Regions from separate parts of the Pseudomonas sp. FW305-7 genome, predicted to be linked through region 1. Evidence: riboswitches for the same ligand, from Rfam matches in the RefSeq annotation. Region 1 holds a riboswitch; the other holds the start of a gene.
What was found. Region 1 has a riboswitch for cobalamin ahead of AC3WMT_RS02620 (CbtB domain-containing protein). Riboswitches for the same ligand answer to the same signal wherever they lie in the genome.
Positions count from the first base shown of each region.

Region 1 (3,483 bases):
GCGATCGGACAATCTGCGCCGTAATGCGGCAACAGTTCGGCGATGATCTTCTCCAGGTGATTGACCCCCAGATGAATCGCCATGGTCGCGCCATGTTGCGCCAGATTTCCGAGTTCTTCGCCGGCCGGCATCGCGGTCTTATCGGCATAACGCGTCAAAATCACGCTTTGCGACACGTCCGGCAGCGTCAGTTCGGCGCCGAGCAACGCCGCGCAGGCGGCGGTGGCGGTGACGCCGGGGATGATTTCGAATGGAATATTCAACTCGCGCAGATAGCGAATCTGCTCGCCAATCGCGCCATAAAGGCTCGGATCACCCGAGTGTACCCGCGCCACATCCTGACCTTTGGCATGGGCGGTTTTGATCAATTCGATGATCTGCTCCAGGTGCAACTCCGCGCTGTTGACCACGGTTTCAGCCTGATGACCGTCAAGCACTGCCGCCGGCACCAGCGAACCTGCGTAGATGATCACCGGGCAACTGCGGATCAGCCGCTGGCCTTTGACGGTGATCAATTCCGGGTCGCCGGGGCCGGCGCCGATGAAGTAAACAGTCATCGTTGAATCCTTTGAAAAAGAGGCACGGCAACGCTTCAGATGAAGATTGCTCATGATCGATGGCGGGGATTATCGGGATTTTACGCGGCACCGGCCAATGCCAACGTTGCCTGTGCGTATTTTTGTCGGGAAATCAGCAGTTTTGCCGGGGCCTGAATCAGTTGCTCGGCGAGGGCCAGTGCCGCGCTTTCCGCCACGCCGTAGCAACCCGTGCGTTCGTAGGCGATTTGCGAATGGTGGCTCAGTCGCTGTTGGTAGCTGGCCAATTCTTCACTGCTGAAGTACAGCAGGGGCAGGGCCAGTTGCGCGGCGAGTTCCTGTAAACCGGGTTCATCGCGCTTCAAGTCGATGCTGGCCAGTGCCTTGACCGCGACGAGGTCGATGCGATGGGCCTGCAAGGCTTGATCGAATAACGCGCGCAACGTGCTGGCGGGGCAGCCGCGCTGGCAGCCCAGGCCGACCACAAAGGTCGGCGCTGCGCTGTCATTGCTCATGCGTGGTATTGACCATCGCTTTTGCGGCGGAACAGCCAGGCGCTGATCAGGCCAAGAGCCAGCCAGAACGCGACGTTGGTCAGCTGCGAAGCGATTTTGAACTGGGCTTCGAGGGCTTCCGGAGCCAGCATCGAATGCACTTCCGGTTGTGGTGCGCCGATCACATGTGGCACGGCGAGAATTGCCACGCCGAGGACTTTCATCAGCCAGTGCCGGCTGAACGCAATTAGCGCCAGACCGGCAGCGGTGGAGGCGGCGGTGCTGATCCACCAGATCTGCCGCGAAGCCAGATCCGCTGCGGCAGTGCCTGGCAGTTCAGGCGGCAAGCCCAGGGTCGGCGCCAGTACGAAAGTGGCGTAACCAGCGAGGCCCCAAAGCAGACCTTGCGAGGTCTTGGTCGGCGCGCGCAGGGTGTAGAGACCGGCGAGCATCAAAGCGAAACCAACGGCCACTACCAGATTGCCGCCAGTGGTCGAGACGACGCGCTGCCAGCCGTTTTCCGGCTCCCAGGCTTCGGCATCGTGGGTGTGTGCAGCGGTGCCGGCGGCGTGTTCGTGAGCTTCAGCCACAGGCTCGGCTTTCTCGAACGTCTCGGCCTGCAGAATCAGCGGGGACACCCAGAAACTTTGCAGCAGCGTGAGGAGCAGGGCGGCCAGCAGGCCGGTGAAACCTGCGGTTCGTGCAATTCGCTTGATCATGTCGGCAGGTCTCAGTGGCACGGGAACGCGGCGCTGTGGCGGGTATCGTGGGCAGCGTTATGGACCGCTTCGATGTGCGAGAAACCGGCGAAATAGACGAGGCTGGCGCCGAGAATCGACGCGAAGATGGCGGCGGTCAGACGTTGGCTCAGTGTGCTGCTGCTGGCGATTTTGTCTGTGTTGCTGCCGGTGCTGCTGATGATCGACATGGCGCTTCCCTCTGGAGTGTCAGCGGGTGAATAGAGCGCATGAAAACCCCTGCGAGTCGGGCACGCAGAGGTTCGAACAGCGCCCGCCCACCGCGGGTTTGTTATGTTCAGCGACGCACAAATGCGCGGCTGTGTGTTATGGGCCGGTCTCCGGGCTCACGAGGGGTTGGCGTCAAGCCGACCTGCAAGCGTCACCTTCCCATGCCTTGCGGGCACAGTGGTTTTGACGCTTCGCTCGCTTACCGTTGCGGGGGCAGCACCGGACTGACATGGCTTAAGAGTAAAGCACATGATTCACCGGTTTCCCGTTTCACCCTGTGAAGGGCACCCGTAACAAGTTGTGTAGGAGAGCATGGGGGTGGGTTTTTAGTCAATTTTTTGCGGGGGTGGATCTGGTGCTGCGGTAACGGCTTCCTATGGTTCCGCCCTTACGGCGGGTCACTTTTTCCAGACGCCGAAAAAGTAACCAAAAAGGCTTTACCCTGACGTACGGCCCTCGCTGTGGCTCGGGTTCCTTCGCTGCGGGATCGATCCGGGGGGCATCGCCTCCGGTTTGCTGCGCTGCACCTCCTCTCGATGTGTTTGGCTGCGCCAAACGGTCGCTGCGCTCCCACCCCGGATCAATCCCTCCGCTCAGCCTTCCGACGGGCGCTTGAGATCAAGAGCGGTACTCGAGCTAACGCTCATTGTGTTGAGTGGTGAAGATCAAGAGCGGTACTTGAGCTAACGCTCATTGTGTTGATTGGTGAAGATCAAGAGCGGTACTCGAGCTAACGCTCATTGTGATGGCTGGTGAAGATCAAGGGCGGTACTTGAGCTAACGCTCATTGTGATGGCTGGTGAAGATCAAGGGCGGTACTTGAGCTAACGCTCATTGTGTTGAGGGGTGAGAAGCGTGCGGTTGGCTTTGGTTTTGTGTTGGGTTTGCCCCTCACCCCAGCCCTCTCCCCAAGGAGAGGGAGCCGATTTGTGAATCTTTCAGAATCTGAGTTCGACTCGGTATTTCATGTCGGCGTAGCTCTCTCAAACACCTCGGTCAGTCCTCTCTCCCTCCGGGAGAGGGCTATGGTCCAAGGAGAGGGAGCTGATTTTTGAGCCTTTCAGAATCTGAGTTCGACTCGGTATTTCATGTCGGCGTAGCTCTCTCAAACACCTCGGCCAATCCCCTCTCCCTCCGGGAGAGGGCAACGGTGAGGGGCTCTTGATTTGGCTTTTGATCTGGCTTTTGATCTGGCTTTTGATCCTGCTCTTGATCTTCAGGCCCATCGGCAGGCCGAGCGGAGGTGTTCATCCGGGGTAGGCGCGCAGCGCCGTTTGGCGAAGCCAAACACATCGAGAGGAGGTGCAGCGAAGCAAACCGGAGGCGATGCCCCCGGATGGACACCGTAGCGAGGGAACACTGAGCCACAGCGAAGTGCCGTACGTCAGGGAGCAGCCTTTTTGGTTACTTTTTCGGCGTCTGGAAAAAGTGACCCGCCGTAAGGGCGGAACCCTAATCAGCAACACCCGCAGCAACGGATATGCC
Region 1 covers NZ_JBYSZA010000001.1:549,893-553,375, reverse strand. The annotation lists gene cobM (precorrin-4 C(11)-methyltransferase) at 1-557, opposite strand, end outside; gene AC3WMT_RS02630 (cobalamin biosynthesis protein) at 638-1,051, opposite strand; gene AC3WMT_RS02625 (CbtA family protein) at 1,048-1,749, opposite strand; gene AC3WMT_RS02620 (CbtB domain-containing protein) at 1,761-1,958, opposite strand; cobalamin riboswitch at 2,083-2,305, opposite strand.

Region 2 (3,483 bases), on a different contig from region 1:
CTCGAGCAGTCGCCCCAGCAGTTCGGGCGCGACCGTGCCACCGGTGAAGTGACGCATGTCGCGGCGTTCAGCGATGGCTCGATAAACCGCTGCGCGCTCGGCTTCGGAGAATGCGTTGTCGGTCATGGCCCCATCGCTGGCAAGCCAGCTCCCACAGGGGATTGGGTTTCTTCAGACATTGAATCGGCCACCACAGAAGCTGGACTACCAGTCCCTAATGGCGATCGCATTTCTTCAGGCTTTACACCGCCCACTGTGGGAGCTGGCTTGCCAGCGATGGCGGCCTTGAGATCTGGCGCAAACAGCGCGGCAATCGCCGTCGGATTCGACGGGAAATAAAAGTGCACGTAAGAAGCCGTCATCCGCCCTTCCCGATAAACCGCCTCGGCCCCACGCCCGCCATTCGGGCTCAGGCCCCGGGCAATCGGCGTCAGCTCGGTGGTGGTCAGGGAATGATGATAGGTGTGACCGCGCAGCGAACCCTCCGGCAGATCCACCGCTTGCAGGGCCAAAGCCGCGAGACGCTTTTGCATCACCGCATCGCCCGCCAGCAAACCGACCAGTTCAGCGCGAGTGCCTTCAACGTCAGTCAAGGAATCGAGCAGATACAGCATGCCGCCGCACTCGGCGAGTAACGGTTTGCCAGCCGCGTGATGCGCACGGATCGCGTCGAGCATCGCGGTGTTCTGCGACAGCGCAACATGATGCAATTCCGGATAACCACCGGGCAGATACAGGCTGTCCGCCTCGGGTAATTGCGTATCGCGGATCGGCGAGAAGAAGCTCAATTCGGCACCCATTGCGCGCAACAGGTCGAGGCTCGCGCCATAGGTGAAGGCAAAGGCTTCATCGCGAGCAACGGCAATGCGCACGCCTTCGAGCAATGGCTCGGCGGCGATCACGTCAGGCGCGGCGAACTCCACGGCCGGTGGCAGCGCTACCTCGCAACTGCTGGCAAGCGCTGCGGCGGCCGCATCGAGGCGCACGTCGAGATCATTCAGTTCGCTGGCCTGCACGAGGCCGAGATGGCGGCTCGGCAGTTCGATGCCGGTTTCGCGAGACAACGCGCCGTACCAGCGCAAACCTTCGGTGAGGCTGCCTTCGAGCAATTGCGCATGGCGCAGGGTGCCGACGCGGTTGGCCAGCACGCCGGCAAACGGCAAGTCCGGCTGATAGCGCGCCAATCCAAGCGCCAACGCACCAAAGGTCTGCGCCATCGCCGTGCCGTCGATCACACCGAGGACCGGCACACCAAAATGCCGCGCCAGATCAGCGCTCGACGGCGTGCCGTCAAACAATCCCATCACGCCTTCGATCAGAATCAGATCGGCTTCAGCAGCGGCTTCCCATAACAGGCGACGGCTTTCCTGCTCGCCGACCATCCACATGTCCAATTGATAAACCGGCGCACCGCTGGCGCGCTCGAGAATCATCGGGTCGAGAAAATCCGGGCCGCATTTGAACACGCGGACCTTGCGCCCCTGATTGCGATGCAGACGGGCGAGTGCTGCGGTGACGGTGGTCTTGCCCTGACCGGAGGCCGGCGCGGCGATGAGGACCGCCGGGCAGTGACGTGGTTGATTCAAAGTTCGACGCCTTTCTGCGCTTTGATACCGGCCTGGAAGGCGTGTTTGAGCATGCCCATTTCGGTGACCGTGTCGCCCATCTCGATCATTTCCGGCTTGGCGCCGCGACCGGTGACGATCACATGCTGCATCGGCGGACGCGCCTGCAAATCGCTGAGTACCTGATCAAGATCGAGGTAGCCGTGTTTGAGGGCGATGTTCAATTCATCCAGCACCACCAGACCGATCGACGGATCGCGCAGCAGTTCGCGGGAAACCGCCCACGCCGCTTCGGCTGCGGCGATGTCGCGCTGACGATCCTGGGTTTCCCAGGTAAAGCCCTCGCCCATGACGTGGAAACGCACTTGCTCCGGGAAGCGGCGGAAGAACAACTCTTCGCCCGTGCTGTTGCGGCCCTTGATGAACTGCACCACGCCGCACTGCATGCCGTGGCCCATGGCGCGGGCGAGCATGCCGAACGCCGAGCTGCTTTTGCCTTTGCCATTACCGGTGAGCACCAGCACCAGGCCGCACTCGTCAGGCGAGTTGGCGATGCGTTCGTCGATTACGGCTTTTTTGCGCTGCATACGCGCCAGATGGCGTTCGTCACGCTCGGGGGAATCAGTCATGGGGAGCTCTCCGTTGAGGCTGGATAACGGCGGGCAGGCACAAGAATAGACGGCAAAAAGCCTGGCATCGCCCACCGTGATGCCGCTGGATGGATCAGGCCGGTCTCCGGGCTCATGAGCGGCGTTCGCCTGACTGCGCGCCTTCCCGCTTTGAGCAGTGGCATTCGACGCAGTTTTCACTCATTTACCGTTGCGGGGGCAGCGCCGGGATCGTGGTCGCTCTTCGCTCGAAGACAACCCTCACCGGCTTCCCTGTTTCACTCTGTCGACGCAGGTCACAGAGCACCTGAAACAAGCCGCGAAGGTTAGAGGGTTGGGGGTGGAGCGTCAATTAAAGAGGGGGCCGTCGGGCGAATAACTGCCGTCGATCAATTAACTGGCGTCAATCTTGTGCCACGCTCAGACAAGTGATATCAAAGAGCCATGCTTTTCTCGAAAAAGCCATCACAACAATAAGGATGATTACGATGCAAGGCATGATCATCAGCAACCCGCGCCTGGAATTCCTGCGCCCGGTGCTTGAACGCTGGTTTGACTGTATCGACCGCTACAATGCCGTGCGCGGCGACAGCGACACGCCCTACTGGCATGACGAGAAAGCCAATCTCGGCCTGCTCTCGGCGGCGGCATGGATGGCCGAGCTGGTGACGCTGGAACATACGGCCACCCGCAAGCAAAACGAAGACGGTGAGCGCAATGCCCGTGCCGACCTGTTTCTCGCCGGCAGCGAGGACCGCGCATACATCCAGGCCACGCAACGCTGGCCGCGGGTCAACAACCTCAACCTGACCCAAGCCCTGCAGGAGATCACCAGCGACGCCAAACGCATCAGCTTTGCCAGCGACCTCAAACTCGGCTGCCTGTTTGTCGCCCCACAAAAAGCCCAGCACAGCGCCAGCCCCGAAGAACTGCAAGACATGGTCGACGACCTGCAAAAGGAACACACCTGCGCCGTCGCCTGGTATTTCCCTTACGCCTATCGCAAGCTGCGCAACGAAGCCGGCAACTATCACCCGGGCATTGCCGTGCTGTTCAAAGAGGCCCGCAGTTGAGCAGTTGAACCATCGGGCTTGCGCGCTCCTCTATGATTAGGAATGCATTCATAGGGAAGATCAGTAATGCGCAAGTCCCAGCTCGTTTTCGTCATCGCCCTCGCCGGAGGGCTCACCGCCTGCGGTGAATCCTCCAGCCTGCAAGTTTCCGACGGCACCGGCCCTTCACCGAAGCTGCCCGAACCCAACAAGACCCTGATCCCGACGGTGAATATTGCTCCGGCGGTCGGCTGGCCC
Region 2 covers NZ_JBYSZA010000025.1:27,156-30,638, forward strand. The annotation lists gene bluB (5,6-dimethylbenzimidazole synthase) at 1-126, opposite strand, end outside; gene AC3WMT_RS24035 (cobyrinic acid a,c-diamide synthase CobB) at 123-1,586, opposite strand; gene cobO (cob(I)yrinic acid a,c-diamide adenosyltransferase) at 1,583-2,194, opposite strand; cobalamin riboswitch at 2,275-2,499, opposite strand; gene AC3WMT_RS24045 (hypothetical protein) at 2,662-3,246, shown strand; gene AC3WMT_RS24050 (PQQ-dependent sugar dehydrogenase) at 3,313-3,483, shown strand, end outside.
Region 2: it holds a riboswitch for cobalamin, as region 1 does, so the genes downstream of both, cobO (cob(I)yrinic acid a,c-diamide adenosyltransferase) here and AC3WMT_RS02620 (CbtB domain-containing protein) in region 1, are expected to answer to the same signal.